4 regions of the Lysinibacillus sp. JNUCC-52 genome follow, and region 3 is predicted to be linked to each of the others. Evidence: riboswitches for the same ligand, from Rfam matches in the RefSeq annotation. Region 3 holds a riboswitch; each other region holds the start of a gene.

What was found. Region 3 has a riboswitch for lysine ahead of JNUCC52_RS16565 (cysteine hydrolase family protein). Riboswitches for the same ligand answer to the same signal wherever they lie in the genome.
Region 1: it holds a riboswitch for lysine, as region 3 does, so the genes downstream of both, JNUCC52_RS12460 (amino acid permease) here and JNUCC52_RS16565 (cysteine hydrolase family protein) in region 3, are expected to answer to the same signal.
Region 2: it holds a riboswitch for lysine, as region 3 does, so the genes downstream of both, JNUCC52_RS01795 (transporter substrate-binding domain-containing protein) here and JNUCC52_RS16565 (cysteine hydrolase family protein) in region 3, are expected to answer to the same signal.
Region 4: it holds a riboswitch for lysine, as region 3 does, so the genes downstream of both, JNUCC52_RS19900 (aspartate kinase) here and JNUCC52_RS16565 (cysteine hydrolase family protein) in region 3, are expected to answer to the same signal.

What each region holds. Positions count from the first base shown of each region.
Region 1 covers NZ_CP065546.1:2,522,837-2,530,539, forward strand. Annotated here, with positions in the region: gene JNUCC52_RS12440 (TetR/AcrR family transcriptional regulator) at 1-1, opposite strand, end outside; gene JNUCC52_RS12445 (class II histone deacetylase) at 327-1,445, shown strand; gene JNUCC52_RS12450 (purine-cytosine permease family protein) at 1,498-2,877, shown strand; partial or broken gene JNUCC52_RS12455 (ABC transporter permease) at 2,958-3,203, opposite strand; gene JNUCC52_RS12460 (amino acid permease) at 3,245-4,708, opposite strand; lysine riboswitch at 4,793-4,968, opposite strand; gene JNUCC52_RS12465 (CynX/NimT family MFS transporter) at 5,147-6,352, shown strand; gene JNUCC52_RS12470 (nitric oxide synthase oxygenase) at 6,394-7,440, opposite strand; tRNA gene JNUCC52_RS12475 (tRNA-Glu) at 7,661-7,703, opposite strand, start outside.
Region 2 covers NZ_CP065546.1:316,027-323,729, reverse strand. Annotated here, with positions in the region: gene JNUCC52_RS01830 (globin-coupled sensor protein) at 1-305, shown strand, start outside; gene JNUCC52_RS01825 (acylphosphatase) at 348-629, shown strand; gene JNUCC52_RS01820 (5-bromo-4-chloroindolyl phosphate hydrolysis family protein) at 902-1,552, shown strand; gene JNUCC52_RS01815 (toxic anion resistance protein) at 1,549-2,622, shown strand; gene JNUCC52_RS01810 (DUF6501 family protein) at 2,688-2,885, opposite strand; gene JNUCC52_RS01805 (amino acid ABC transporter ATP-binding protein) at 3,401-4,132, opposite strand; gene JNUCC52_RS01800 (amino acid ABC transporter permease) at 4,146-4,871, opposite strand; gene JNUCC52_RS01795 (transporter substrate-binding domain-containing protein) at 5,150-6,001, opposite strand; lysine riboswitch at 6,121-6,306, opposite strand; gene odhB (2-oxoglutarate dehydrogenase complex dihydrolipoyllysine-residue succinyltransferase) at 6,654-7,703, opposite strand, start outside.
Region 3 covers NZ_CP065546.1:3,354,605-3,362,307, reverse strand. Annotated here, with positions in the region: gene JNUCC52_RS16580 (LuxR C-terminal-related transcriptional regulator) at 221-1,303, opposite strand; gene JNUCC52_RS16575 (3-hydroxyacyl-CoA dehydrogenase) at 1,467-2,360, shown strand; gene JNUCC52_RS16570 (APC family permease) at 2,448-3,791, opposite strand; gene JNUCC52_RS16565 (cysteine hydrolase family protein) at 3,805-4,521, opposite strand; lysine riboswitch at 4,675-4,859, opposite strand; gene JNUCC52_RS16560 (MFS transporter) at 5,155-6,363, opposite strand; gene JNUCC52_RS16555 (malate synthase) at 7,129-7,703, opposite strand, start outside.
Region 4 covers NZ_CP065546.1:4,026,190-4,033,892, reverse strand. Annotated here, with positions in the region: gene sdhA (succinate dehydrogenase flavoprotein subunit) at 1-879, opposite strand, end outside; gene JNUCC52_RS19910 (succinate dehydrogenase cytochrome b558 subunit) at 947-1,555, opposite strand; gene JNUCC52_RS19905 (YslB family protein) at 1,828-2,262, shown strand; gene JNUCC52_RS19900 (aspartate kinase) at 2,531-3,757, opposite strand; lysine riboswitch at 3,860-4,038, opposite strand; gene uvrC (excinuclease ABC subunit UvrC) at 4,167-5,957, opposite strand; gene trxA (thioredoxin) at 6,168-6,479, opposite strand; gene JNUCC52_RS19885 (amino acid permease) at 6,601-7,703, opposite strand, start outside.

The sequences.
Region 1 (7,703 bases), 830 kb from region 3:
TTATGCGCCCCCTAAAAAATCATGAATTTTTAAAAATTGTAATCTAAACAAAAATAGAATTCAACCTCTTTCTTTTAACGAAAAGGAATAATTTCCTATAATGGGCCTGAAAAATTTATTTAATTTTGGTAATTTTAAAAAATTAGTTTGACAAATGAACGAGATTCATTTAAATTTTATCCCAAGGAAGATGACTGAAATTCATTTTAAGAAAAAATCTCCCTCAGCTAGTATTTTCATAACGGTAAGTACCATTTTCCACCTTGACAAGGGGTGTGTTACAAGGTGCAAATCGGTATTATTTTTTAATCAAAGGGGCGGAATTGATGATGAAAACAGGTTATATTTTTGACGAAAGTTATTTCTGGCACGACAACGGTAGCGGAACATTATATTTACCTTCGGGTGGTTACTTAGAAACAGATGTGTTTGTCGAACATCCTTCAACAAAGAGACGTATTAATAATTTACTTAACCGTTGTGGTCTAATGAAAAAATTAGAACAAATTGAGCCACGTCCTGCTACACGTGAGGAAATTGAAATGTTCCATACAAAAGAATATGTAGATAAAGTGAAACATTTAAGCGATACAACTGGCGGAGACGCAGGAGATCACGCCATTGTTGGTAGAGGTTCTTATGAAATTGCTTTACTGTCAACTGGTGGTGCTTTAAAAGCAGTTGATGTTGTGATGAATGGTGAAGTCGATAATGTTTATGCATTAACTCGCCCACCTGGCCATCATGCAGAGGCTGCAAAAGGCATCGGCTTCTGTATTTTCAATAACGTTGCGATTGCTGCCAAATACGCAAAGCAAAAATATAATTTAGAACGAGTTATGGTGTTAGATTGGGATGTTCACCATGGTAATGGAACAGAAAGTGCTTTCTATGATACAGATGGTGTTTTATTCTTCTCAGTACATCAGCATTTAAGTTTCCCGAATAATACGGGTTATGCAGAGAACGTAGGTGAAGCTGACGGAAAAGGATTTAACGTCAACATTCCACTTCCTCCAGGCACAGGAAATGCAGGCTATATTGAAGCATTTAAGTCCATTGTGGAACCTATTGTCAACGATTATAAACCTGAGCTTATTATTATTTCTGCTGGTCAAGATCCAGGCATGTTTGATCCACTTGGACGCATGAACATGACTGCTGAAGGCTTTGCAGAGTTAACAAAAATTATGATGAACTTAGCTAATAAGCATACGGATGGAAAAATCGTCTTCTGTCATGAAGGTGGTTACAGTAACGCTTACGTTCCATTTTGTACATTGCGCATTATTGAAGAATTATGTGGCGTGAAAAGTGATGTAGAGGATCCATTCCAAGATTCACAAGGATATCCCGATTTTGTAAACGAAGTAGAAAAGAAAGCAATCAATGAGGTTATTTCAATCCAATCAGCTTATTGGCCATCATTAAAAGTTACTGTTTAAATTGTAAACACTATTATTATATTAAAAATAATTATTAAGAGGGAGGGTATCTATGAGCAATTCTATCGAGGAAATTAGTTATGAACATATTCCTTTAGAACAGCGTAATGGCACTGCCAAAGAGCTATTTTTTACATGGTTTGCCGCAAGTACCGTTTCAACAACACTTGTAACAGGATCTCTAGCTATCGTATTAGGGTTGAATTTTTGGTGGTCACTTGTTGCTATCCTATTAGGACACGGCATAGGAGCTGCAATTATGGCACTCCATTCTGCCACTGGTCCTAAAGCAGGTTTACCGCAAGTAGTACAAAGTAGAGCACAATTTGGCTACTTCGGAGCTATATTGCCAATGTTAATCATTCTAATCATGTATTTAGGCTACGGAGCTACAAATACCGTTCTAGTTGGACAAGGTATGCAGGAAACACTTGGTCTTAATATGAACGTAACCGTTATTGTAAGTCTAATTCCAATGGTATTACTAGCTATTTTTGGACAAGGCTTACTTCAAAAGTCGATGAAAATCTATACAATTGGCTTTACAGTAGTATTTATTATTTTGTCGATTATGATTTTAACGAATGTTTCAATGGAGCTTTTAAATGCTGGTAATTTTTCTTTCAGCCAGTTTTTATTAATGACTTCCATTTGTGTAACATGGCAGATTACATATGGTCCATATGTATCTGACCATTCAAGATTTATCCATCCTTCACAATCTAAAAAGGTATTTACTTATAGTTACCTTGGAAGCTTTGCTAGTTCAGTTTGGTTAATGGTTTTAGGTGCAGCCATTGCCACTATGGTTGTGAATGGTAATGTTATGGCGCAAATTAAAGATATGGGCTCATTAGGTTTCATTATTGCACTATTATTATCTCTTGGTGTCCTCGTTATTAACTCCTTAAATATTTATGGAGCAGGCATTATTATATTATCGATTGCAAGTAACTTTTTAACGTTTAAAACATCTGCGAGACTACGGACAATTACTTCCATCGCAATTGGTATTATTATTGCCATTATTGCAACTTGGAGCTCAAGCAATTTTATGGCTAATTTCCAATTATACTTAGGGTTTATTTTATTCTTTATTATCCCTTGGAGTATGATTACATTAACTGATTTTTATATTTTAAAGAGAGTACATTACCCTCCAGATGAGTTCAACAAGAAGGATGGCATTTTCGGAAAAATTAATATACCTACAATGATTATTTACTTGTTAACTATCTTTATTCAAATTCCGTTTATTAATACGGAGTTATATGTAGGTCCTATTGCAAAAATGCTAAATGGATTGGATATTGCATGGCTTGTCGGTGGTGCGGTTTCTTTCCTATTATATATTAGCTTTTCTAAATTAACGGCACCTGCCAAGCTTTCTGTTGATGTTTATCCAACGGCTAGTGTGCCTGAGAATAATTAATAAATATGGTTCGCCAGGCTTCCCCAGGCCTTTTTAAAGCCCCTGTATAGTAATTTCATACAGGGGCTTTACTTATGTTATTAAGCATCTACCTTTTCGATGTTGCGGATTGCTAAATAGGCAATGACTATCCCTATAATTGCTAATGTTATCGGGATTACGATAATATCATTCAATGAAAATGCACCCGTATTTGAAGAAACAACCATCACGATCAACAGAGAGGACAGTATTGTTGTTGGTACGGAGTATTTTTTCATACCAAAATACAATGGAATTAGTGCCATACTGGATGCCGCTACAGCATTCATTAATACGGAAGGAATGCGAAAAAGCTGCCCTCTAATTAATAGGACAGCTTTCATTTCTATTTCTCTACTTTTAAATCACACTGTTGCAGTGGAATCATTTTCGTTTTATGTTTTATTTTATAGCCCAACCACAAGGCGATAAACAGTGGTATCCCGATATAAGAAACAAGGACGCCATACCAGTCAACCGAATCACCTGTGAAAGCTGTATAATTTTGACCAATTACAACAATCATACACAATGTAAATGCAAAGAGTGGTCCGAATGGATACAGCTTTGCTTTATATGGTAGTAATTTTAGGTCTAAGCCTTGCGCTTCATACGCTCTACGGAAGCGATAATGACTAAATGCAATACCAAGCCATGCAATGAAGCCTGACATCCCCGAAGCGTTTAAAAGCCACATATAGACAACGCCATCACCAAAGAATGATGCTAAAAATGCTAGGCAACCGACTGCTAATGTTAGCAGTAATGCGTAAATCGGAATTCCGCGACGGCTAAGCTTTGCGAAAATTTTAGGTGCGTGTCCATCTACTGCTAATTGCCATAACATACGTGATGATGCATATAACCCCGAATTACCTGCAGACAACATCGCTGTTAATATAATGGCATTCATTAATGATGCAGCAAAGGCAATACCTAAGCGGTCAAACACTAGTGTGAATGGTGAAACAGCAATATCTTCAGATAATAAACGAGCATCTGTAAATGGAATTAACATCCCAATTGCTGCAATGGCTAAAATGTAAAATAAAATAATTCGCCAAAAGACTGACTTAACCGCTTTCGGAATATTTTTACCAGGATCATCAGTTTCCCCAGCAGTGATTCCTAATAGCTCTGTCCCTTGGAACGAGAAGCCTGCTGCTAGAAATATGCCGAATGTAGCAAGGAAGCCACCATGGAATGGACCATCACTTATAAAGAAATTCGTAAAGCCGACTGGTGCTTGTCCTCCTAAAATACCAAAAATCATCAATAGACTGACGATAATGAAAACAATAACAGTCGCAACTTTTATCATGGCAAACCAATATTCACTTTCACCATAGCTTTTTACAGAAAGTAAATTGAATGTTAGTACGATCGCAATAAATATGACTGTCCATAGTGCCGAAGAGCTGTCTGGGAACCAGTACTTCATTATAAGAGAAACTGCTGCAATTTCAGCGGCAATTGTAATCGCCCAGTTATACCAGTAGTTCCAGCCAAGTGCAAAGCCAAGCGCTGGATCTACAAATTTTGTTGCATACGTACTAAATGAACCTGATGACGGCATATAAGCTGCCATTTCACCCAAGCTTGTCATTAAAAAGTACACCATAATGCCGATTAATGCATAAGCAAGAAGTGCACCACCTGGTCCAGCCTGTGCTATAGCACCACCACTGGCTAGAAATAGCCCAGTTCCGATAGTACCACCTAACGAAATCATTGTTATATGGCGGCTTTTTAATTCTTTTTTCAACTCTGGTGCTTTATGACCGAGCTGATTAACTTTTATTTCACTCACGTTAAAGCTTCCTTCCTTTTATAAGAGGCAATAAAAATGCCATCACATGAACGTTGTGATGGCTAAGTAAATCCTCTGTTTCTTCAAAATGATAGCACAACACGTTGTCCAACGTGACAGTTCTGTTCCTTTCGGAGACAGCCCCAGCATGAGGTTTTCAAGTCCCCTCACACTTCGGCAATATTTCCTTTCAGCTAACATCTTCAATGCTTGTCATCTCCACTAGCTTACTTATAAATACCGCGACCTCTACCTCAATACAAACATGAGGCATATAATTATTAAATTTATGATGTGTCTTAGTTTAACATACGACCTAAGACATTTCAATAAAACGATTAATGTTCTGTATTTTATGAATATTCTACTATTTTTATTAATGTGATAAAGTGTTATAGTGGTTCGAATTATAACTGTTCTATCAGGGAGGTACTTATTTTGACAACTAACGAAGAATCTACTTATCCTAGCAGAAAGATTAACTGGAAGGGCACAACGCTCTTATTAGTTATCGGTGTAATTTTTCTTGCTTCGACATTACGTATGCCATTAACGGTTGTAGGACCAATTATTTCCTTCATTCGTGAGGATCTCGGTATATCTAACGTACTTGCAGGCTTTCTAACAACAATTCCATTGCTTGCATTCGCACTAGTGTCACCTATTGCCCCAATCGTTGCAAGAAAACTAGGACTAGAACTAACTCTTTTTCTATCAACCATTTTATTAGCACTTGGGATTGTACTGCGCTCACTTGGAACAACAGGGTTACTCGTATTCGGTACAATGATAATAGGTGTAGCTATTTCATTTGGTAACGTCCTCATCCCAGGGTTACTTAAATTAAAATTCCCTTATCATGTTGGTTTACTAATGGCATTCTTCACAATGTCCATGAACTTAACGGCTGGTATTGGCGCTGGTATTAGTTATCCTATAGCCAATGCATCTCTTGGCTGGCAAGGTGCACTTGCCATCGCTATAGCTCTTGTCGTCGTGACTATCTTAATTTGGATTCCTCAATTAAAATTTAATAAGCCTGAACCAACTGTAGCTACTACGAAAACTCGTATACCACTGTGGAAATCACCAGTTACTTGGGCAGTCACTGGCGCAATGGGTTTACAATCGTTATTATTTTATACAACTGCAGCTTGGATTCCTGAAATCTATATTGCCCAAGGAATAGCAGCAGATCGTGCAGGTTGGATGTTTTCAATCATGCAAATTTCCCAAGTACCTATGGCTCTAGCTGTACCGATTATCGCTAGTAAAATGACATCACAACGACCTCTCGTTTTGATGTTTACTGCTTTTTATGTTGTCGGCTTTACTGGCCTTGTCATGGAATGGACTAATCTCGCTGTATTGTGGATGATATTGCTAGGATTAGCAGGTGGCGCTTCATTTTCACTTGCAATGATGTTCTTTACTCTTCGTACTCGTACGGCATTTGAAGCAGCTGATTTATCGGGCTTTGCACAATCATTAGGCTATTTATTAGCCGCAGTTGGCCCTATTTTATTTGGTTACCTACATGATTTATTTGGCGGTTGGAACATCGCTGGCTGTCTATTCGTTGTCGTTGCAGTATTACTATTCTTCTGCTCATTTAGAGCTTCTAGAAACGAATATATAAATTAAAAAAAGCAGCTCATCCTACTATGAGCTGCTTTTTTACATTTTTAATAAGGCGGTTTTTGATAAAAGAAATTCGGTGTATTATAAACATTGACATAAGGCTTATGGAAAATATGCGTTGTTGCAGGTGATAATGGGGGAATCAACCAAGTCCAATTGCCTGTTAAGTCGCGACCTGCCTTCTGCTCAGCTTCTTCAAATAACTTAAATTGCTGTGCAGCAGTATGATGATCGACTATACTTACACCATCTTCTTTAAAGGAAAACAGTACAGCAATATTTAATTCAACTAATGAGCGATCACGCCAAAGCGATGCTTGCTTAGTCGTATCGAGCCCAAAAATTTCAGCGATTTTCGGCAACATATTATAACGATCAGTATCAGCTAAATTACGTGCCCCAATTTCTGTCCCCATATACCAACCATTGAAAGGAGCCGCTTGAAAGTCGATTCCAGCCATTTGAAAACGCATGCTTGAAATAATCGGCACCGCATACCATTTCAACGCTAGTTCCTCCACTTGTGGGTGCTCAGGATGGCGAATTACAACTTCTAGTACATCTTCACGTGGTATTGAAAACAATTGTGGTTGACGGTCATCCACCTGGATAACGAGTGGTAATACATCAAATGCTGTGCCCTCGCCCTGCCAGCCTAGCGATTCACATACTTTTGTAAATGGTACAGAATGTGGGTCACCAACAATGCCAGCTTCCGTCTCATAGCCTGCATAACGGATCAACTGATGATTCCAAATCTTTACTCTACCAGATGCAAATACCGTTATTGTTGGCCGAATTTTACCACCATTTGTCGCATATTGAATATGACATAACAACTTCTCAAATATCCCTTGCTCATCTAAAACATCACGGGCATCCTCAACATGAAGTGACTGCCAAAATAATCTCCCGATACATTTATTACTATTACGCCAAGCTACTCGTGCACCAAAAGTAAGCTCCTCTGTTGAAGGAATATATTGTCCTTCATTTTCAACTTGCTGTAATCTATTTGTTAGCCATTGTGCAGACTCATTTTGCTCCATTTGATAAAGTGTTAAAAAACGTTGTATCTCTTGTAGTTTCATGTCGTTTTCCTCCATCTACCCTCATATTAGATGAATAGAAATAAATTCTCCATGAAAAAATTCATTAGAAAACATACATCTTTTATATATGAAATACTTTGTTCAAATTTAAATCAATAGTCAAAAATTCTCCATCAAAATTTTATAAAAACTAAATGAATAGCTTAAAAAATTACAAAGAAAAAGCATGTAGCAACAATATGCTACATGCTTTACTAGATGACCCCTACGGGATTCGAACCCGTGTTACCGCCGTGAAAGGG
Region 2 (7,703 bases), 1.6 Mb from region 3:
TGTTCCTTGGATTAGAAGACGTGCAACCAAGTGATGTATCTTCACATACTGAATGTCGTCTAGGTAAATGGTACACTGCATCCCGTACAATTGAACGATTTGGTCATTTACCAGATTATCGTGAATTAGACCAATATCATTTACAAGTACATCAATCGGCTAAGCTGGCTGCAGAAGCCTTTAAAGCTGGTAATATCGATAAAGCTAGTAACCATTTGCAAGAGGTAGATGAAGCCTCTGAACGAGTTCTATTCTATATTAATAACTTAATTACTTATTTGGAAAAAGAACGTGTTATGCAGTAAGTTGGAGGGACTACCCTTCTACTACTTTTAGGAGGTTGTAGCGTGAACAAAAGAGCGCTGATTAAATTTTTCGGAGATGTTTACGGGACAGGCTATCGCTTTTTTATTAAACAAAAAGCAATTGAGCTTGGCTTAAAGGGTTATTGCAAGTTAAATGCACAAGACCAAATTGAAGTAGAAGTGGAAGGCTCAAAAAAAGCAATTGATGAATTCCTTCTTTTTGTTCAAAAGGGTGTTAGCCCTCAGGCAGACTCTAACTCATTTGCTTTAGAGCTTTTTGACGATTTAAAAGGTTATGTACGTATGGAGTCGGACATTGTTTAAGTCTGGCTTCTTTTTTTCTCTTCCCTTTATACGCAAGAAAAACTTAAAATGAACGGACTAATGGTAATGGTCTTTTTATAGATCGAACATACTATAAAGGTTATAAGTACACCATTGGGCAAGTTTAGAGCTTTTTTCGCAAGAGTATATTCATTGAGAAACTTAGCAAACAGCAGTAAAATTAATGAAAGCACTATTATATTATTGAAACTTTATGTCGATTATTACGTATTAAAAGATAGACATATTGAAAAGCAAGGAGGAAGAAAACCATGCTCAGTATCGGACAGTTTTTCTCTAGACATACCGCTAGCCTTTTAATTTCTCTATCAACTGTTTCTATCGCAGCATTTGCGGTAAATCCAGGATTCTTCCTTGGTGGTTTATTGTTCGCGGGAACATATGCAACGAGCACAGCGTTGCTAAAACATAATCAAAAAAGGAAAGTTATGCACATAGCAGGTATTACAAAGGATGAGTACAAACATATTGAATTACAACTTTCAACTGCAAACAAACATATTCAAACATTAAGTCAAAACTATTTACGCGTACGTTCAGTTTCTGCTTTTAAACAATTACTCGAAATGACTCGTATTTCAAAAAATATCGTGAAAATTGTAAAAACTGATCCGCAAAAATTTTACAATGTGGAGCCATTTTTTTATGCGCACCTCCCTTCTGCCGTTGAATTAACAGATAAGTACACAATGCTATCTAAGCAACCAGTCAAAGATAAAGAAATCCAAGTTACATTATCTAAAACACGTGAAACGTTATCGGATTTAAATTCTACATTTCAAATTGATTTGAAAGATGCGCTTTCAAATGATATTGATCATCTTCAAATGGAAATTGAATTCGCGAACCGTTCCAATTTAAGAAGGAAAGAACAACTGGAATGGCGAGGCGATGAAAAATGACAGCTAACAGAGATTCTATCTATTCATTAGAATCATTGCCAGGCATCTCACCTCTTGTACAAAACTATTTAAAATCGTCAAATCAAGAGGCAATGACTACCTATGAAACGCTATCACCGCTTGCTCAAAGTCGGGCACTTTTATATGCAAGTCAAATTGACCTAACTAATTTTGAGTCTGTATTAACATTAGGTCAAGACTCTCAACGTGCTGTCTCTCAATTTGCAGATCGTATGCTTGCACAAGTGAAGGACAAAGATGTCACCAAAATTGGACAGATGCTTGATTCGTTAATGCAAACATTAGACCGAGTTGACCCTGCTGCACTGGAGCCTAAAAAACCTTCCTTCTTAAAAAAAATGTTCGGTAAAACAGAACCAACTGTTAAACAAACCCTTACTGAGTTTGAACGAATTAGTATTCAAGTTGAACGAATAGGCGTCCAACTTGAACGTGCACAGCTACAGCTAATAAGAGACGTTGAAATGCTCGAGCAATTATACACACATAATCGTGGTTTTTTTGAAGAGCTAGCAACTGCGATTGCCGCTGGACAGATGAAAAAACACCAGGCTATTGAAGTAGAGTTACCCGCAAAAGTTAGCATCGTACAAACGACTAAACAACCGCTTGCTATTCAGCAACTCAATGATTTCACAGCGCAACTTGAACGTCTTGATCAGCGTATATATGATTTACAAGTATCACAGCAGGTAGCTTTACAAACAGCACCGCAAATACGTATGATTCAACAGGCAAATCAAACACTCGCTGAGAAAATCGAGTTTTCAATCGTCACACTTATTCCGCTTTGGAAAAATCAATTAGCTATGATGCTTTCGATGAATATGGATCATCATTATGCACAGCTAGAAGAACGACTTGCACGTACAAATGAGCGGTTTACAAGCCCCACTTTTGAACAACAAGTATCGAAATTTAAAGAAACACAACATGAGCTAAAAATAGCCATTCAAGACGTTTTTGCTTTACATACGGCTACTGAAAAGGAAAAACAACATTTACAACAGGATGTAGCTGGCATGAAAGCATCAAAGACAACGGAATAAGAAAATGAGCGCTAAATTATATAAAGGGGTGTCTCAACAATTACGTGAGACACCCCTTTATCCTATTATGCGAAATACTCTTTATAGTAACCGCCAATATTACCAGTGTTATCAATAATGAAAACGAACTCTTCCGTTTCATTTTTCACTTCGTATTCTTTCCCAACTGTTAATACGTTTGATACTAAATATTTTGATGCGTTCGTATGTTTGCAAGTAACCGTACGAATTGTTGGTGCATCTTTCCATTTTAAATGTAACATAAATTCTCTACCTCTCTTTACTAGCCATAAGCTAACATCTATTGTTTATTTTATACGATTTTGGTTGTTTTGTGGAGAAAAAACTATAGAAGGCTATATTTTGTCCTTAATAAAGAATTGTTTACCTGTTTCAACTTATTAAAATTTATACTCGAGGTGTTGTTATGAGTTTCGGTGGTGTTCCGCAATGGTTCTTTATCATCGCAGTCGCATTTGCCATTTGCTTTATTTTATTTGCAGAATGGAATTCTAGAAAATAAGTGAGTCCATTTAGATGGACTCACTTATTTTTGTCTACATAACGTAATAAAGCAGTATATACTTGATGCCCATTGCAATTTTTCTCCTCTGTTTATTAGTAATTAAACAGGGCGTTTCTCTACCACCATATCTAGTTGATACGTAAGACACAACCGACCTTATGTTAGCGAAGATTGTGCCAGCGGAAAGCATCGCACATAATGGAAATCAACGGTAGTTGAACAAAACTGACTGAAGATAAACCTCCTCTGAAATTACTTCAGTGTTCGTTTTAAAAATTCTTTTGTACGTTCGTGTTCTGGGCTTACTAACACCTTGGATGGTGGCCCTTCTTCAACAATTACGCCTTTATCCATAAATACAACTCGGTCTGCAACTTCTTTAGCAAACTCCATTTCATGCGTAACAATCAGCATCGTATTTCCTGCATTGGCTAACTCACGCATTACTTTTAACACTTCCCCAACCATTTCTGGATCTAGAGCAGAGGTAGGTTCATCAAATAACATCACATCAGGATTCATAGATAGTGCTCGAGCAATTGCCACCCGTTGCTTTTGACCACCCGAAAGCTGGCGTGGCTTTGCATTAACATATTGGTCCATCCCAACTATTTTAAGATATTTCAAAGCAGTCTTCTCAGCTTCTTCTTTCGAACGTTTTAAAACTTTAACCTGTCCTACAGTACAATTTTTTAACACATTGTGATTATTAAACAAATTAAACTGTTGGAAAACCATTCCCAGATGCGTCCGATAAGCTTGAATGTTATGCTTTTCGTGTAAAATATTTTCCCCTTTATAAATAATTTCTCCACCATTTGGTGTTTCAAGTAAATTGATGCAACGCAGAAGGGTTGATTTACCTGATCCTGATGAACCGATTAAACATACAACCTCTCCCTTTTCTACTTTAAAATTCACATCTTTTAATACTTGGTTACGACCAAATGATTTACTTAAATGATCTATTTGAATGATTGCCATTTGTTCGTTCCCCCTAGTCTATTTCTTTCAGTTCTTTTTGATAAGCATCAGGTCCATCAAGACGTTTTTCTACATATAGCAGAATTCTTGAAGCCGTAAATGTCATGATGAAGTAAAGCACACATGCGACAAAGAAAGATTCGAAATAACGGAAGTTATTACCCGAAATCGATTTTGTTTGGAAGAATAATTCTGTTACACTAATTACACTTAAAACAGCAGTATCTTTAATATTCATAATTAATTGGTTACCTGTTGCAGGTAAAATGTTACGTGCAACTTGCGGTAATACAACATGCATCATAATTTGCACATGCCCCATGCCAATCGCAGAAGCAGCCTCGTATTGTCCTTTATCGATTGAGACAATCCCACCACGTACGATTTCAGCCATATACGCACCCGTATTCAATGAAACGACTAAAATACCAGCAGTAATAAAGTGCATATCGATGCCAAAGGCAATATCTAGTCCGTAATATACGACCATTGCTTGTACAATCATTGGTGTACCACGGAAAAATTCAACATAGCATGTCAGTATAAAATTAATACATTTTAATAAAATATGTTTTATACTTTTTTTACGAACTGGAATGGTATGCATAATCCCAATAAAAAATCCGATGAATGCACCAATAATTGTACTGATTGTTGAAATGAGTAACGTATAATACGCTCCTCGTAAAAACATTTGCCAGTTGTTTTCTATAATAGAAATAATCCATTCTAAACTCATGATGTTCCTCCTAACAACGTGTTGTTGCTTGATATCAATTATGCCTTAGCGAAATCATCTTTTCATTTGAATGAATAAGCTTTATTCAAATTATGTGACACACTTCTTAGACATGCATTATTCAGTTTGACTTTCTCTCTGAATCAACAAATTTATAATAGAGACTGTCCCAAAGTCACTTAAACTTTTGAAGTAAAACACTGCTTGAATATGAAAAAATAGCATACGAGAAGACAGCTCAGTATACTATTTTTTCGATTAGGACAGCTCCAGTGATATTACTGTGCTGCTGGTTGTTGCAAAATAGCTTCTTCCATAATTTTTTGGCGATCATCTTCTGAAATACCTTTTAAAATTTCATTGATTTTCTCTAGACTCGCGTCACCTTTACGTAAACCTACTGCAATAGAAGTATTAGAAATATCTGTATCAAATCCTTCTTCAAATGATACAAATGTAAATTTATCATTAGCTGCTGCTGCTGAAATACCTTCTGGACGTTCAGCTACATAGCCATCAATTTTGCCAGCTTCTAAAGCTACACGCATTGCAGAGAAGTTTTCCATCGCTGTTTGCTTTTCTACACCTTTAATTTGATCGATAACATTATAGTTCGATGTATTTAGCTGAGATGTAACTTTTGCACCTGAGAAATCTTGAATTGATTTGGCATTTTCATACTTGCTACCTTTTTTAATAACCATTACGAAATCAGAAGTATAGTAGTTTTCAGTGAAATCAATTGTTTGTTTACGTTCTTCTGTTGGAGACATCCCTGCTACAATTGCATCAATTTTTTTGGATTGAAGCGCAGGTACTAAACCATCCCATTCCATTTTTACAACGACTAGTTTTTTGCCTAAACCGTCAGCGATTTTTTTCGCCATTTGTACATCATAGCCGCCTGCATACTCTGCATTATCAGCAATTTTTACTGCGCCGTTAGAATCATCTTGCTGTGTCCAGTTAAATGGTGGATAACCTGCTTCCATCCCAATGCGGAATTCTCCACCGCTTTCATCCTTTGCACCATCTCCTGTTGCTTTTTCATCCTTGTCACTAGTACCACAAGCCGCTAACAGGATTGCTGTCATTGCTGTTAACATAAATAACAACCATTTTCTTTTCATCTAAAACTCCCCTTTTCTGTAAAAAAAATAAAGCAACTGTACAAAAAAAGACCTAAGTTCTGAACTTAGGTCTTACCTTTTATTAACAGTTGCCCAAATCCTCACTATAATTTCCATGTTTCCGAGATAGCACAACCTAGTAAACTGGAATTATATTTACTAGGACAGTCCTGCACTTATTCACTGCAGACCCAGCATAAAAGTACGAGCTCCTTTTATACTTCGGCGATATTTCCTTCTCCATTACGTCTTCGCTTGCTTTAACTCAGCAATGGACTAATAAATACCGCGCCTCTACCTCACGAAAAACAAAAGTGAGGTTTGTTTATTTAATTGTTATATAGATATTACTATAAAGCTAGCATATTCGTCAAGATAGTTTTATCATTTTTCTGACTAATGACAAAATTAGCCTATAATCCTTCTTAAATCCATAAATTAAGTAGAATATCATTAAAAACGTTTGGCATTATTTCACAAATTTTTATTATTAAAAACAATAATTATAAACCATAAGAATCTATTTTTAAGTTCAACAAAGGCCCTTTAGACCATGAAGTATTTTTTCGAAAGTACATCTTAAATTAAACGGACTACAAAAAACCCTACAAAACAGTTCATTTTGTAGGGTTTTGGCATGTCATTTATTGAATTAAGAATTTAATAATAAATCTTCTGGATTTTCAAGTAACTCTTTAACAGTTTTAAGGAAGCCTACAGAATCTTTACCATCGATAATACGGTGGTCATAAGATAATGCTAAGTACATCATTGGGCGAATTTCTACTTCACCATTTACTTCTACTGGACGTTTTTTAATTGAGTGCATTCCTAAAATAGCCGCTTGTGTACCGTTCATAATAGGTGTTGACATTAATGAACCGAATACACCGCCATTTGTAATAGTGAATGAACCACCTTGAAGATCAGCTAAACCTAATTTTTTATCGCGTGCTTTTTTAGCTAGGTCTGCAATTGAATCCTCAATTTCAGCGAAGTTTTTACGGTCTGCATCACGAACAACTGGTACTACTAAACCTTCTTCAGTTGATACAGCTACACCAATATCAAAGAAGTTATTTAAGTGAATTTCATCGCCAACGATTTGAGCATTCACATAAGGGTATTTTTTAAGTGCTGCAACAACAGCTTTTGTGAAGAATGACATGAAACCAAGTTTAGAGCCTGTAGACTCAAAGAATTGATCTTTTTTACGAGAACGTAATGCCATAACATTAGTCATATCAACTTCATTGAATGTTGTAAGCATAGCAGTCGATTGCTTAACTTCTAATAGACGTTTAGCGATTGTTTGACGACGACGGCTCATTTTTTCAACTGTTACACGTGAATTATCTACAGCTACTGCTGCTTGTGGCGCTGCAGCTGGTTTAGCTTGAGGTGCTGCTACAGGTGCTGTACCATGAGCTGCAACATCTTGTACACGTACACGACCTTGTGGATCAACTGGAGATACAGCTGCAAGATCGATTCCTTTTTCACGAGCAAGTTTACGTGCTGCAGGAGATGCGATTACACGTTCGCCAGAAGTTTCTTCCACAACAGGTGCTGCTGCTGGTGTTGGTGCAGCTACAGCTTGAGCAGCCGCTGGTGTTGGAGCTTCTGCAACTGGTGTTGCTGCTGGTGCAGGTGCCGCACCTTCGCCCGCTTCTACAACTGCGATTACTTGGCCTACAAGAAC
Region 3 (7,703 bases):
TACGGAAGACGCAACAGACCGCGCTAGCGAGGGTTGCGGCTTACGGTGTGCCCGCGGAAAGCGCCCGTTCACAGCAGAAATCAACGGCAGGAGACATCCCTTCTATATTAATTTTAAATAAAAAAAGGACTATAGACAAACTCGAAAATCTTCGAGGTTGTCTATAGTCTGAACGAATCCTCTCTTAGGATTCGTCCGTTCTTTCCTTTAAAGCTTTCATTTATTCTAAAACTGCCATTCGAAAAGCCGTCGCAATGATTTGTGTACGGTTTTTTGCATTAAATACCGTTTGTAGCTTTTGTATGTAATCACGAATTGTGTACTCACTAACAACGAGAAGCTCTGCCATTTCTTTATTACTAAATCCTTCTGCTAATAAAAATAGCACTGCCAAGTCTTTATCCGTTAGCTTTAAGTCATGCAATAGACGCTGTGTACTGCGTGTCCGTGAAAAATAACAACCTAATAAGTTCCCTGCTTCCTCTAGTAGTTGCATTTCTTCTTCACTATAGGAAAAGGGCATTCCACATTGGTCAAACGTTAACCAACCAAATAATTGTCCATTTTGCTTTATTGGAATAAAAATAATCGTAGATATATTCAATAATTCAATTGCAATAGCATTTATATATGGTGCTGGTTGCTCTAAAAAGAGTGGCTTCTTAATAGCAAAAACGGGCTCATCTTCCAGCTTGCCTTTTAGCATTTGTACTTTGTGTAGCTCAGAGCCATATACACCTGAAAATTCATTGAGCCAAGGATTATAGCTATGAAAAGTAACTCGTTGATAGCCGAAGTTCTCCTGTGCTTTCGTTAAAATCGTTGGCATATGATCTACTCCATCTAATTGAATAAGCAATTTACTAAAGTGCTGTAGCTTAAGCAAACTCTCTATATTCATATCAGCCTTTATCGGAGACTGTACTACTTTGCTGTTTATAAGACGTAATACATCAAGGACTTTTTCATGATACATTAACATTTCATCTGTATATGGATGCTTAATTTGGACAAGTACATCTTTAGTAGCGGAATAAGACAATGAAGGAAATGTTGTAAGCAATTTTTCTGGTAAAAGTCGACTATGCATTGTCGCCCAGTTAATTAGCTCCTCCCGCTGGATCGTTTTATTTTTTAACTGACCATTTAAAAACGTCAGCCAAGAACGATACCAATAACCAATTTGAATAATTTCTTGCTCACTTAACTCTTTTCTAGACTGCAAATGCTTATTCCACGCATAGGCAATATCTTGATGATGAATTTTATGAAACAATACATATTGAAAGTTTATTTTAGTCATAGCACACCTACATTTACATGTTTAATTAAAAATTATATACCCTCAGTTACAGGTATCTTTGCGTTTACTCTATCATTTACACTCTATAAGTAACAACTTTATTTTGTTATTTCGTTCAACTATTTATATAAGGGTATTCGAATCAAGAAATGAGGTATTAAATATGGAATTTAAAAAAATATTAGTTGCAGGTAGCGGTGTATTAGGAAGTCAAATTGCCTTTCAAACTGCATTTTCTGGATATGAAGTGCATGTATATGACATTAACGATGATGCTATTGCATCAGCGCAACAGCGTATGGAATCGTTATCGAACACATACGGAGAATATTTTAACGATACGGCACGTGCAGCTAAAGCGTTAACAAGCTTTTCGTTTTACACAGATTTAGCACAGGCAGTATCTGATGTAGATTTAGTAATTGAAGCTGTACCAGAACGTATTGAAATTAAACAATCATTTTATACGCAATTAGCAAAAGTAGCACCAGCAAAAACTGTTTTCGCATCCAATTCTTCAACACTGCTACCTAGTCAGTTTGCTCAATTTACAGGACGACCTGAGAAGTTTTTAGCATTACATTTTGCAAATACAATTTGGAAAAACAATACAGCCGAAATAATGGGTCATGCTGGTACTGATCCACAGTACACGGAACAAGTCGTTGAATTTGCACGTACGATTGGCATGATTCCATTCCATTTAAAGAAAGAACAACCAGGCTATATTTTAAATACATTATCTGTTCCCTTTTTAAGTGCTGGGATGGGGCTTTGGGCAAATGATATTGCAGACCCACATACAATTGATAAAAACTGGATGATTTCAACAGGCTCACCATTAGGTCCTTTCGGCTTTTTAGATATAGTTGGCATGGAGACACCATATAACTTAAATATGATGAAAGCGGAAATAGATCCAATGGCAAAAATCATTGCGGAAAAAATTAAAGCAGAGTATATTGATTTAGGGAAAATGGGTGCTTCTTCAGGGGAAGGTTTTTATAAATATCCGAATCCAGCGTATTTGGATAAAGACTTCCTTAAACAAAATTAATTTGGGACAAAAGAGAAAAAGTGTTAGATTGCTTACATCAATCTAACACTTTTTTCTGCGACGTTGTTGTCTGCTTGCAAAGGTATTTTATAAATCCGAAAAAGTGGGTGGTTTCTTCTTGAAGCCTTTTGTCGTAATAAAAGCATAAATAAAACCGATTGCTAGCCACAAAAAGCCTATCTTCAATGTCATCGGTGATAAATTAATAAATAAGTAGAAACAAATACCGAATCCTAACCCTGGAATTAATAAGTATCGAATTATTTTCTTTTCTTTTTTTCGGAAGAAGTAATATACGATTACTGATAAGTTAACAAACATAAATCCTGTCAGACCACCAAAGTTCATTAATTCTGCTACGAAATTCGCTGATAAAAACAGCGCTCCTAAAACACTAATGACACACATTAATAAAATATTGTATATTGGTGTTTGATATTTTGGATGTAAATGTGTGAAAAACTTTTTGGAAAGTACCTCATCACGCCCCATACTGAACATTAAACGAGATGCACTTGCTTGACCTGTTAAACCAGCTGTTATTGTCGATACAATAATTGCAACAGTATAAAGCGTTGCAAGAACGGCACCACCTGCTTTTTCCGCTATATCAAATAGAGCCGTATCAGCTGAGCTAAAGTTTGTCACATCAGGCCATACGAGCTGTGCTACATAAGCTTGTCCAATAAAAATAAGTCCTCCAATTAAACAAGCTAAAATAGCTGCCTTCCAAATATCATCTTTTGGATTAACTGCCTCTTCTGAAAGCGTTGTAATCGAATCAAACCCTAAAAATGAAAAGCAGGCCATTGCTGCACCAGAAATAATGGCAGACATAACGAATTTTTCATCGTTGAAGAATGGTACAACAGAAAAGAGCGACGTACTACTTTCCCCACCAACAATTGTCTTTACACAAAAAATCACGAAAATAACGACTACAATTCCCATAAATATAACGAGGATTTGATTTGTTTTTGCAGCGATACCAATCCCTAGAATATTTACAGTCGTAATAATACCTGCAATTAATAAGACCCATACCCAATACGGAACAGATGGTATTAAGGCATTCGCATATGAAGCACCTACCATAAATACAATGAGGGGCACTAAAACATAGTCCATAAACATTGCCCACCCTGCAAAAAAACCTAAATGCGGATTAATTGCACGTTGCGTATATGTATAAGTGGACCCTCCATTTGGAAAAACAGCAGCCATTCGACCGTAACTATAGGCAGAAAACATCATGGCAACCATCGCAATCAAGTAGGCTAATGGCAACATGCCGCCTGTAGACTCTGCTGCAAAGCCATAAATATAAGCTGGCGCAATCGGTGTCATAAAAGCAATACCATATATGACTAAATCTTTTAATGTTAAAACACGCTTTAACTGTGGTGTATGATTATTGGCTGTTTGACTCATAGTCTATTTCCTCTCACACATTCACTGGGTTGCTTTTTGCTAGTTCTTCCGTTACTAAATCAATTACTTCATCAGTGCTCATCACTTGGCAATAAATTTGATTCATAATCATAATTTCTGCATCATGAAGCTGTTGCGTTGCTGCTGCACATGCATCTTCAACTAAAATAACTTCAAAGCCTGCGTCAGCTAAGCTGCGAACGGTTGAAGCAACACATTGGTCAGTTACAACGCCTGTACAAACTACTGTTTCAATGCCCATATTGCGCAGTAAAAATTCATAATTCGTTCCACTTAATACGCTATCTGTCGTTTTATTGACTACAATTTCATCATCAAGTGGCTTTAGCTCCTCCACCATCTCCGCTCCTGGGTCACCGATAGGCAATAAAATATTGTTCCAACCTGGACGTCGTTGTACTGGAGAACGATCTCGTCCATCTTTATGATGGCAAGCAATACGACCAAATGTTACTTCTAATTTATTTGTACGGAAAAACTCTAAAAGTTTTTTATTGTTCGGAATTGTTAAAGTGTCGATACGATTAAAGAAGTATTCCCATTGTTCAAACATGCCCTTTTCTCTTGCAACTTGTGCATCTAATCCATCTCGGCTAATAAACTGATGTTGCATATCTACGATTAGTAATGCTGTTTTATCTGGGTTCACGTTTATTTTTTGACCGTCAGTCGGTAAAAATTCATAATATAATGTTGATGTATTTTCCATAATAATTCCTCCAAATTCCCTCTATTTCCGATATGTTATAGATAAATAAAAAGACAGATTCTTTGTGCAAAAGAATCTGTCTAATACAAAAATGATCTACTCATTTAGAAACTAAAAATGAATCGACCATTTAAAATTCCCACTGTTTGTCTAAACAGAGATAGCACAACTTCATAAACAGCTATGTTTATGAAGACAGTCCTGCAGCTATTCGCTACAGACCCAGCATATGATGGCGAGAACTCACCATACACTTCGGCGACATTTCCTTCTACCTAATCTCTTCGTCTTCTCGGACTCCATTAGGTACTGTTAACTGTCGCGCCTCTACCTCACTATCGGAAAAGTGAGGTTTATTTAATTGTTTGAAATAATTATATTATTGCATTTTTTCTATGTCAACGATAAATTTACTATGTTTCATAAGATTTACTGCGCCTTATTATAAAAAAATGACAAATAAAACGCTTTCATACAATAATTAATTGAAATAAATATAACAATAATCGAACAATTTATTCTTCCGAGTGCCTGCTATTTCAGCTGGATGGATAAAGCTTCAAAGCAACTCCTATTTTATAAAAAACCACCAATTAAAACGCAAGGGCATTTTAATTGATGGTTAAATCAATGTTATATAGTTTCGCTTACATTCGCTATATTCTCTTTTTTGAGCATTAACATAACAATAAAGGACATACAATATAAGCCTGCTAAGTAAAGCATCGCAACTTTCATATCATAACTTTGTAAAATATAGCCGACAAGGATAGGTGAAAAACCGCCTATCGCTCGACCAAAGTTAAAGATTGTGTTTGTTGCCGTACTTCGAATTTGAACGGGATATAGACTACCAATCAACGCTCCATATCCAGCGAACATGCCATTTGAGAAGAATCCAACAATTGCGCCACCGATTAGAACACCCACACTACCAGTAGCATAAGAGTATAAGAATACAGCGCATGCTGAGGCAATAAGGAAGACGCCAAAGGCACGCTTTGCGCCAAATCGGTCTAAAAATAGTCCAAAGGTTAACATACCAACAATCATGCCTACAGCTGTACTAATTGTCCATATCGCAGAGCTTGAAACAGATAAGCCTTGCGACTGTTGCAGCATTGATGGTAACCAAATCATTAATCCGTTGTAACCAGCAATTTGAACTGTTGCCATTATAATTAGTGAAATTGTTGTAATCGCTGTTCGTGGCGTTTCAAACAATTGTACCAACTTACCCTTTTCAGCTTTCTTACTAGCCTTTTTATTTTTCTGAGCGGCAAGCCACTCAGGAGATTCGTCTAAATTTTTTCTTACGATAAAGGCAAAAATAACAGGTACTACTCCAACAAAGAATAATGCTCTCCATCCTAAAGTAGGAAGAATGATTGCACTTAGTAATGCTGCTAAAATAACGCCATACTGCGCACCTACACTGACATAGGAAGATGCACGCCCTTGTTTATTTTTCGGCCAAGCTTCTGCAACAAGCGCCATACCAATACCGTATTCTCCCCCAGCACCTATTCCTGCAATAAATCTAAATAGATACACTTGTTCAATGCTAGTCGCTAATCCTGTTAACGCTGTACCAATTGCAAACAAGATGACGGTATACGTAAAGACCTTTACCCTGCCATACTTATCTGCTAAAACGCCGAAAACAATTCCTCCTAATAGCATCCCTACATTCGTTATAGAAGAAATAAGTCCTCCCGTTGCTAAATCAATGTTAAATTCCGCAATAATCATTGTCATCGCAAATGAGATAAACATGATGTCCATGCCTTCTAATGTTAAACCTGCTACCGATGCGACCACGGTTTTTTTTCGATAATCCATTCTACTCTCCTCCAGTATGTTCTAGATGAAATAAATCTCTTTTATTTACGAATGAATGGATGTATCTATATAAATATAACGTTTCCATTCTCCTTTTAAGCCTCACGGGACTTCCTTTAAAAGAGGTACGTTAGTTGTGTACTCACAGCTAAAATGCAAAATAAATGCCCTTTCGTCAGATTGGACAAAAGGGCATGAATAAACAAAGATATTATAAAAATAATAACTTAAAACATCATATAGCCCTTCTCAGCCTCTCTGGACCGTATTAAAGGTTACTTATTTCAAAAGATATCTTAGCAAAGTTATCTATATTTTTATACAAGAAAATTTTGGTAATAACAACTTGAAACCTTTTCTAGTATGGCTTTAAGCTTATATAAAAAAATTTTAAGCAGTTGCTCACACGAAAACAATTAGTCAAGATAGACGGAGATTGTTTTATTACTTCAAGTCATTTTTCCTTATATATGAAATTGCTCCACACTCACGAAGAAGTGGAATCGAGCCAATTTTCTTCATCATATTTGGTTTTTGCTTATTTTATTAAAGTCCCACTTCGTTAGCTCAATAAATTCAACAAAAAACAGCTTTATTCATTTTTTAATACAAAAAGAACGAATCCCATTAATAAGAATTCGTTCTTGCTAAATAATGATATTAACTCCACATGTTAATTAGCAAACAGAGCAAAGCACTGTTCGGCATTAGTGATAGTTAGGAGATTATGTCAGTGTCCTGTCATTCTTATCTTTAGGCTAAAGTCTAAATACGCATTAATGCGCCATTAGGCTTTGGTAAATCATGATCTGTTATTTGATTCATTTTACAAAAATGTTTAAAAAATCGTTGTGCTAGCTCTTGTTCTGTTGGTTCACTCTTCAACGAAACGATATCAAGTAAAATTTGAGCCATCCATACATTATCAAAATAACGGTATTTACCTGAATTCCATGTCATTTTGTCAGGGGATTTTTTGTCTGTATAATACTTCCATAAAAGTAATTGATTCGATTCCTGTTCTGAAAGTTGGAGTTTGTATTTTGAATGGGCAGGAATATTTCCATCTTCACACAGCTTACCGATAAAATCTTCATTCACCATATAGACACCTATGATACGTCTGTCTTTTTCAGGCATGCCAGGATCTAGTGCTGTTAACAGGACAGCGCTATTTTGGTGCATGCGGATAGGTTTGTTTGGCTTCCCCTTGTTATTACCACTTTTTATTGCGCCTGAAAAAACCTTCCACTCTGAAACAGAACTATTTTGTTCTTCTATGTCACATCTAAAAACCATTTGTGATTCAGGATGGAGTTTATAATGTTTCATAAGTTTTT
Region 4 (7,703 bases), 670 kb from region 3:
GAAAATTTCACGTGTAGCAATATCACGTGGTACTAAGTTACCATATGCAGGATACTTTTCTTCTAAGAAATACCAAGGTTTACCGTCTTTGTATGTCCAAATACGTCCACCTTCACCACGTGCAGATTCTGACATTAGACGGTTTTTGTCGTCCCCAGGAATCGCTGTAGGGTGAATTTGAATGAACTCACCATTCGCGTATGAAGCACCTTGTTGGTATACGATAGAAGCAGCAGAACCTGTGTTAATAACAGAGTTTGTTGTTTTACCGAAGATAATACCAGGGCCACCAGTCGCCATAATTACAGCGTCTGCACGGAATGATTTAATTTCTTCTGTACGCATATTTTGTGCTACGATACCGCGGCAAACGCCGTCATCATCAATAACCACACCAAGGAATTCCCAGTGCTCATATTTGTTAACTAATCCAGCTACTTCGTGAGAACGAACTTGCTCGTCCAACGCGTATAGTAATTGCTGACCAGTTGTTGCACCTGAGAATGCTGTACGGTGCATTAACGTACCACCGAAACGACGGAAATCAAGTAAACCTTCTGGCGTACGGTTGAACATTACACCCATACGGTCCATTAAGTGAATAATACCAGGGGCTGCATCACACATACCTTTAACAGGTGGTTGGTTTGCTAAGAAATCCCCACCATATACTGTATCATCAAAGTGAATCCAAGGAGAATCCCCTTCACCTTTTGTATTTACGGCACCATTAATTCCGCCTTGCGCACATACAGAGTGTGAGCGTTTTACAGGAACTAATGAGAATAAATCAACTTCAGTACCAACTTCAGCTGCTTTAATCGTTGCCATCAGACCAGCTAAACCGCCGCCGACAACAATTATTTTGCTTTTCGCCATGATTATTTCTCACTCCTCTTAAAAAATTGCAATGATTGCATGCACTATTATAGTAGCTTTTATTAAATTAAACGAAAGCTAAAATAGCAGCCACACCAACTACACTTAGAATTACGAAAAGAACGTTTGTTACATAAGTAGCAATCTTTTGAGACTGAGGAGATTGTGTGATACCCCAGCTTACTAGGAATGCCCATAAGCCATTTGATAAGTGGAAAGTTGCTGATATAATACCAACAATATAGAATCCAAGCATAAATGGATTATTTACGATATTTGCCATCATGTCGTAATCAACGTGTGTACCAAGCGCTTTTTGAATACGAGTTTGGAAAATATGCCATGCAATGAAGATTACTAAAAATACACCTGTGAAGCGTTGTAATGAGAACATCCAGTTACGGTATGTGCTGAAACGCCCTGTATTTGGTGTAGCAGTGAATGCGATGTACACACCATAAAATGCGTGGAACATTAATGGAATATAGATGACAATCCACTCTACTAGGATAAGAAATGGAATCTTTTCCATTACTGCGGTTGCATCATTGTAGCTCTCTGCTCCGCCTACTGCTGTAAAGTTAATGAATAGGTGCATCGTTAAAAACAGACCTACTGGAATGATACCAAGTAGAGAATGTAAGCGACGCCATAAAAACTCTCGATCTTTCGACAAGACTGTTACCCCCCTTAGTACTTAAAATAGCACAACAAAAGAAGTCACCATTTTGTAAATGATACTCCATTGACTGTGTATTTCATCATGGTACAATATTATGACATGTTTATTGTACTCTCAAGAGCTACGAGCGTCAAGGTAACATAGAGTTTTTAATAGCCCTCATTATAGAAGCAATCTAGTACATAACGTGTCGTTTCTTCTCGAAAATTCTACCTTTACTTTATTGACGCTGAATTATAAGAAAATTCTAAGAAAGAAGGATTTCTATGTTAAATAATCCATCTAATACAATCTCACCATTTGGATATGAGTTAATCCGTGATCATATTCTATCATCTATTCTCGGTAAACATGAAGATGACGTACTATATTGGGCTGGAAAAGAGCTTGCACGGAAGTTCCCTTGTAAAAGTCAAGATGAACTTATCGCATTTTTCGCGGATGCGTGCTGGGGTACTCTTGAATTGACAAAGGAGTCTAAGGATGGACGTATTTTCCATTTAACAAATGAGCCAACCCTTTTGCAAATTCAAAATCGGAGCTTTAGATTGGAAGCAGGGTTTATTGCTGAACAAATCCAACAATCAAAAGGATACTTAACGGAATGTTATGATGAGAAGCGCGAAAAGCAACAGCAAGTCATGTTTACAGTTAAATGGGATGTTAAAGAGCGTATTATGAATACAATACCAAATAGATAAGCTTGTAAGTATTGCGATTTTGTTAGAAAAGCAATCCTTTTTCAGCGTCGACAAAAGGCAACATGCCTTTTGTCTTTTTTTATTATAGGTATCCATCGGCATATTCCTGGTTGCGTTGATAAGCGGAGGCGGGCGACTCCTGATGAGAACGTACAAAACGTAAGACGCGGGCATTTCGCGTTAGCCAAGGTGACGGCTTACGTTTGTGCCCGCGGAAAGCGCCCGCCCGTAGCGGAAATCAACCTATGTAGTTATCTATAGAAAGCTACTATTCGTGAATCTCTTCTGCTAAATTAAACTCATCATGTAATGCGTTTGCAGCGCGAATCATTTCGTCCTGTGGGACAACAACAGAAACTTTAATCTCAGAAGTACTGACCATTTTTACTGCAATTTCTTCTCGACGTAAGCGATCAAACATTCGTGCTGCAACACCTGGATTTGACGCCATGCCTGATCCAATAATCGAAACTTTCGCTAGTCCAATTTCAAAATCTGCAAAGCTAAAACCAAGTGATAATTTACTATCCTCTAGTACACGTAAAGCATCAGCAAACTCTTCTTTTAAAATGGTAAATGATACAGATGGTCTCACACCTTCAATAATAGCTTGCACAATAATATCAACATTAATGCGATTCTCTGCTAGGATAGCAAACATATCTGCTAACGATGCAGTTGAGTATGTATCATAACCGATAGTTAAGCGAATGATATCAGACTCATAAGCAACACCACGTACGATTAAATTTTTCTCCATTTCAACTTCCTCCTTCAATAAAGTACCTGCTATATCTTCTACACTTGAACGAATAATGACAGGCATTTGAAACTTTTTAGCAAGCTCCACTGCCCGTGGATGTAAAATATGTGAACCTAAATGGGACAGTTCAAGCATTTCATCATATGAAATCTCCTTTAGCTTTCTTGCTTTTTTTATAAACCGAGGATCTGCTGTATAAACACCATCTACATTTGTATAAATGTCCACACGTTCCGCTTCTAATGCAGCTGCAATGGCTACTGCCGTTGTTTCGGCTCCACCTTTACCAAGCGTTGTAATATTATTTGCACTAGAAATGCCCTGCTCTCCCGCAACAACGACAATTTGTCCTTGTATCAAATGTTCTTTCATACGGCACACATCGATATGGTCGATACGTGCATGAAAGTGTTTCCCATCTGTTTGCACACCAGCCTGCCAGCCAGTCAAAGATACTGCATCATAGCCCGCCTCCTGTAAAGCAATTGCAAAAAGGGCACTTGCGAGTTGTGAACTCGTCGAAAGTAGTACATCCATTTCACGTTTAGAAGCATCGTCTGATATATCACGTACCATCTTTGCTAAGTCTTTTGCTGTGCGTCCCATCGCAGCTGTCACTACTACAACATCATAGCCAAGCTCTTTTTTGGCTATCGCTATTTTAGCGACCTCTTGAATTTGCTCGGTTGAAGCGATTGCTGGTCCGCCAAACTTTAATACAATACTCGCCATTATTATCATTCTCCTTTTATCGATTCGTCTCTAGAACAGCAAAAAGGCAGCCTTCACATAACGTGAAAGCTGCCTGCAACATGTACAATAAAAAGCTTGCGCATGTGTGATAGCTCTCCGAAACGTCAAGATTCGACAGTCTTACATCTATTAAATGCAAAACCAGCAAAGTATCGGAAACAACGATACTTCACTTCGGCAAGCTCCCCTTTCACACACCATCATTGGATTTGTCCATCCTTCAATGTGCTACTATTGAATCTTGCACCTCTATCATCACTTAAAATAGTGAAATTATTCATTTTTACCTTTATGAAAATATATGCTCTGCCCACATATTCTTCATCTAAAGTGTAATAGAACATATCAGTTTTTCACTGCTTTGTTCTATCACAACCTTAGCACATGTCTAATCCTTTGACAACGTCTGTTGCTGAAAATAATTGTAAATACTGTTCGCTAAGTTCGCAGGTATTCCCGCTTCTTGAAGTGCAAGCTCACTTGCTTCACGAATCTTTTTAACTGAACCAAAGTGCTTCAATAATTGTTGCTTGCGTTTTGGCCCAACACCTTCAATGCCATCGAGAACAGATTGAATAGCATTTTTCTCATGCTGTTGGCGTAAAAATGTAATCGCAAAACGGTGTACCTCGTCCTGAATACGCTGAAGTAAATAAAACCCGTCACTTGTCCGCTTTAATGCAATGACCTCAGGTGGATCACCAAATAAAAGCTGGGATGTATTATGTTTTTCATCTTTTGCTAAGCCAGCAATTGGGATAACAAGTCCAAGCTCGTCCTCTAACACTTCTCGCGCGACTTCCATCTGTCCTTTACCACCATCTATTAGAACTAAATCAGGCAATGGCAAGCCTTCTTTTAATACTCTTGTGTAACGGCGACGTATCACTTCTTGCATTGCTCCATAATCATCATGTTTTGCGGCAGTGCGTGTTTTATATTTACGATATTCCTTCTTAGCAGGCTTACCATCAATAAATACAACCATTGCTGATACCGCATCAGCACCATGCATATGACTATTATCAAAAGCTTCAATGCGGAGAGGTGCTGAAATTCCCATCGCTTCCCCGAGTGCCTCGCAAGCACCTATTGTACGCTCTTCCTGTCGCTCAATTAGCTGGAATTTCGCCGCCACTGCAATTTCAGCATTTTTCATAGCTAAATCTACTAATTCTTTTTTTTGCCCTCGCTTCGGTGTTAGCACTTTAACCGCTAATAATTCCGTTAAAATTGCTGTATCTATCGACGGAGGAATAAAAATTTCCTTAGGCTTTATATGCTCAGGCTTTTCATAAAAGCGTCCGACAAATGTTAAAAATTCTTCTTCAACATCCTGATAAATCGGGAAAATCGAAACATCTCGTTCAATCAACTTACCTTGACGAACGAAAAATACTTGCACACACATCCAACCCTTTTCAACTGCATAACCGAATACATCGCGGTTCGTTGTATCACTGGACACAATTTTTTGCTTTTGCATAACCGTTTCTATATGTGCAATTTGATCGCGGAACTCCTTCGCTCGCTCAAACTCTAGTTGCTCCGCGGCAGCTAACATTTTCTGTTCAAGCTCTTTTTTTACTGACTCCACACCACCATTTAAAAACTTCGTCATATCTTCAATCATATCGTGATATACTTGAGCATCAATTTCTTTTACACACGGTGCTAAGCATTGTCCCATATGGTAATACAAGCAAACTTTTGATGGTAATTGTACACATTTACGTAGCGGATAGAGTCTATCGAGCAACTTTTTTGTTTCACTTGCTGCATACGCATTTGGATAAGGACCAAAGTATTTTGCTTTATCTTTTTTTACTTTACGTGTTGTAATAAGCCGTGGATATTTTTCGTTCGTAATTTTAATATACGGATACGTTTTATCATCCGTTAGCATGATATTGTATTTAGGATCGTGTAGCTTAATAAGGTTTAACTCTAGAATAAGTGCCTCTAAATTCGAAGAAGTCACAATGTACTCAAAATCCTCAATCTCACCAACAAGGCGCTGTGTTTTCCCTTCATGTGTTCCTGTAAAATACGAGCGCACTCGGTTTTTAAGTACCTTGGCCTTACCTACATAAATAATTGTCCCTTGTCGATCCTTCATCAAATAGCAGCCAGGCTGATCTGGTAGAATATCAAGCTTACGTTTAATTAAATCATTCATCGCCTACCTGCCCCCCTTTTTTGATGCCTATCTAATAATTGCCATTTCGTTCCATTCTCTTTTGTCTCTCATCGTAAATCGCTCAAAAGATATTACAACAAAATAAGAAAATTTATTAATAAACGAGCGTTTATTGAAATTCCTCTATCTATTATATAACGAAAAAAAGCCAAGCACATCTAAAGATGGCTCAGCTCTTTATTTTACAAATTAAGCATGTTTTGCGATGAAAGCTTCTAATGCTTCTTTAGGTTGGAAACCAACAGTTTTATCTACTAATTCACCGTTTTTGAATAAAAGCAATGAAGGGATAGACATGATTTGGTATTGTGCTGCAGTACCTTGGTTGTTATCCACATCTACTTTTACGATTTTAGCTGCACTACCTGCAGCATCCATTTCTTCAAGAACTGGTCCGATCATTTTACATGGTCCACACCAAGCAGCCCAAAAGTCGACTAATACTAAGCCTTCTTTAATATCATCTTGAAACGTTGCATCTGTTGCATGTACAATTGCCATTTGAAATCCTCCTTAAATCTTACTATGGTTGTAGTATAGCATGGATAAAATAGCTTGAGCGAACAATCTGCCTGCAATGTATATTTTATGAAAAACATGTCGGATACATAAATGACACCAATTAATTTACTTGATGTCGGCCTTTAAATACATACGTTAATGTAATAAAAATGTAAATTGCTAAAGTGATGCCTGTCACGATAATGGATGTTGTAAAAATAATCCCAATGAGTATGGCACTTAACGCAATTATGGCTATCCAAGTTGTATACGGAAACCATTTCACTTCATAGGCGCTTGTGTTTTGTGATTGTTTTTTTCGTGATTTCAAATGGGCAATCGCAATAATTAACCAAATAAATAATACGGTATAGCCAAGCGATCCCATTAAGAAATCAAACGTCTTGCTTCCAGCATATAAAGAAAAGATAACACCTAAGTATAAAGCTGCCGTACACATTAAAATGGCATATACAGGAACTTTTCGTTTAGATAAATGCGCAAAGATTTTTGGAACACGACCGTCTACCGCTTGTGTATACAGTACGCGAGATGAACCATAAAGCCCTGAATTCATGGAAGAAATAATAGCTAGTAAAACAACAGCATTCATAATATGGTCTGCCCCTGGAATTCCAATCATTTTAAATACCATAACAAATGGACTTTCAGGTACCCCATTTACTTCATTCCAAGGAATTAAACTAACGATAATAAAGAAAGGAAGAAGGTAGAATGTAACAATACGCACTAATGTACTGCGAACAGCTTTTGGTACTACTTTTTCAGGATTTTTCGTTTCAGCTAATGTAATCCCAATGATTTCTGTACCACCATACGAATAAATGACGACAAGCATTGCAGCGATTAACCCCGTTGATCCATTAGGGAAAAAGCCTCCGTGTTCAGTTAAGTTTGCAAAGCCAACTGCTGTATGATTACCAAACGTACCAAACAATAAAATAAGTCCTGCAATAATAAATACAATAATTACAGTAATTTTAATCATCGCTAGCCAGTATTCAGTTTCCGCAAATAGTTTTACGGATAACAGGTTAATAGCTGTCACTAATATAGAAACAGATAGAGCAAGTATCCAAATCGGATATTGAGGTAGCCAATATTGAATAAAAATAGCAGCAACTACTGATTCTGCTGTAATATTTAAAACCCACATTTTCCAATAGATCCAATCAAGGAAATATGCAGGGTATTTACCTAATA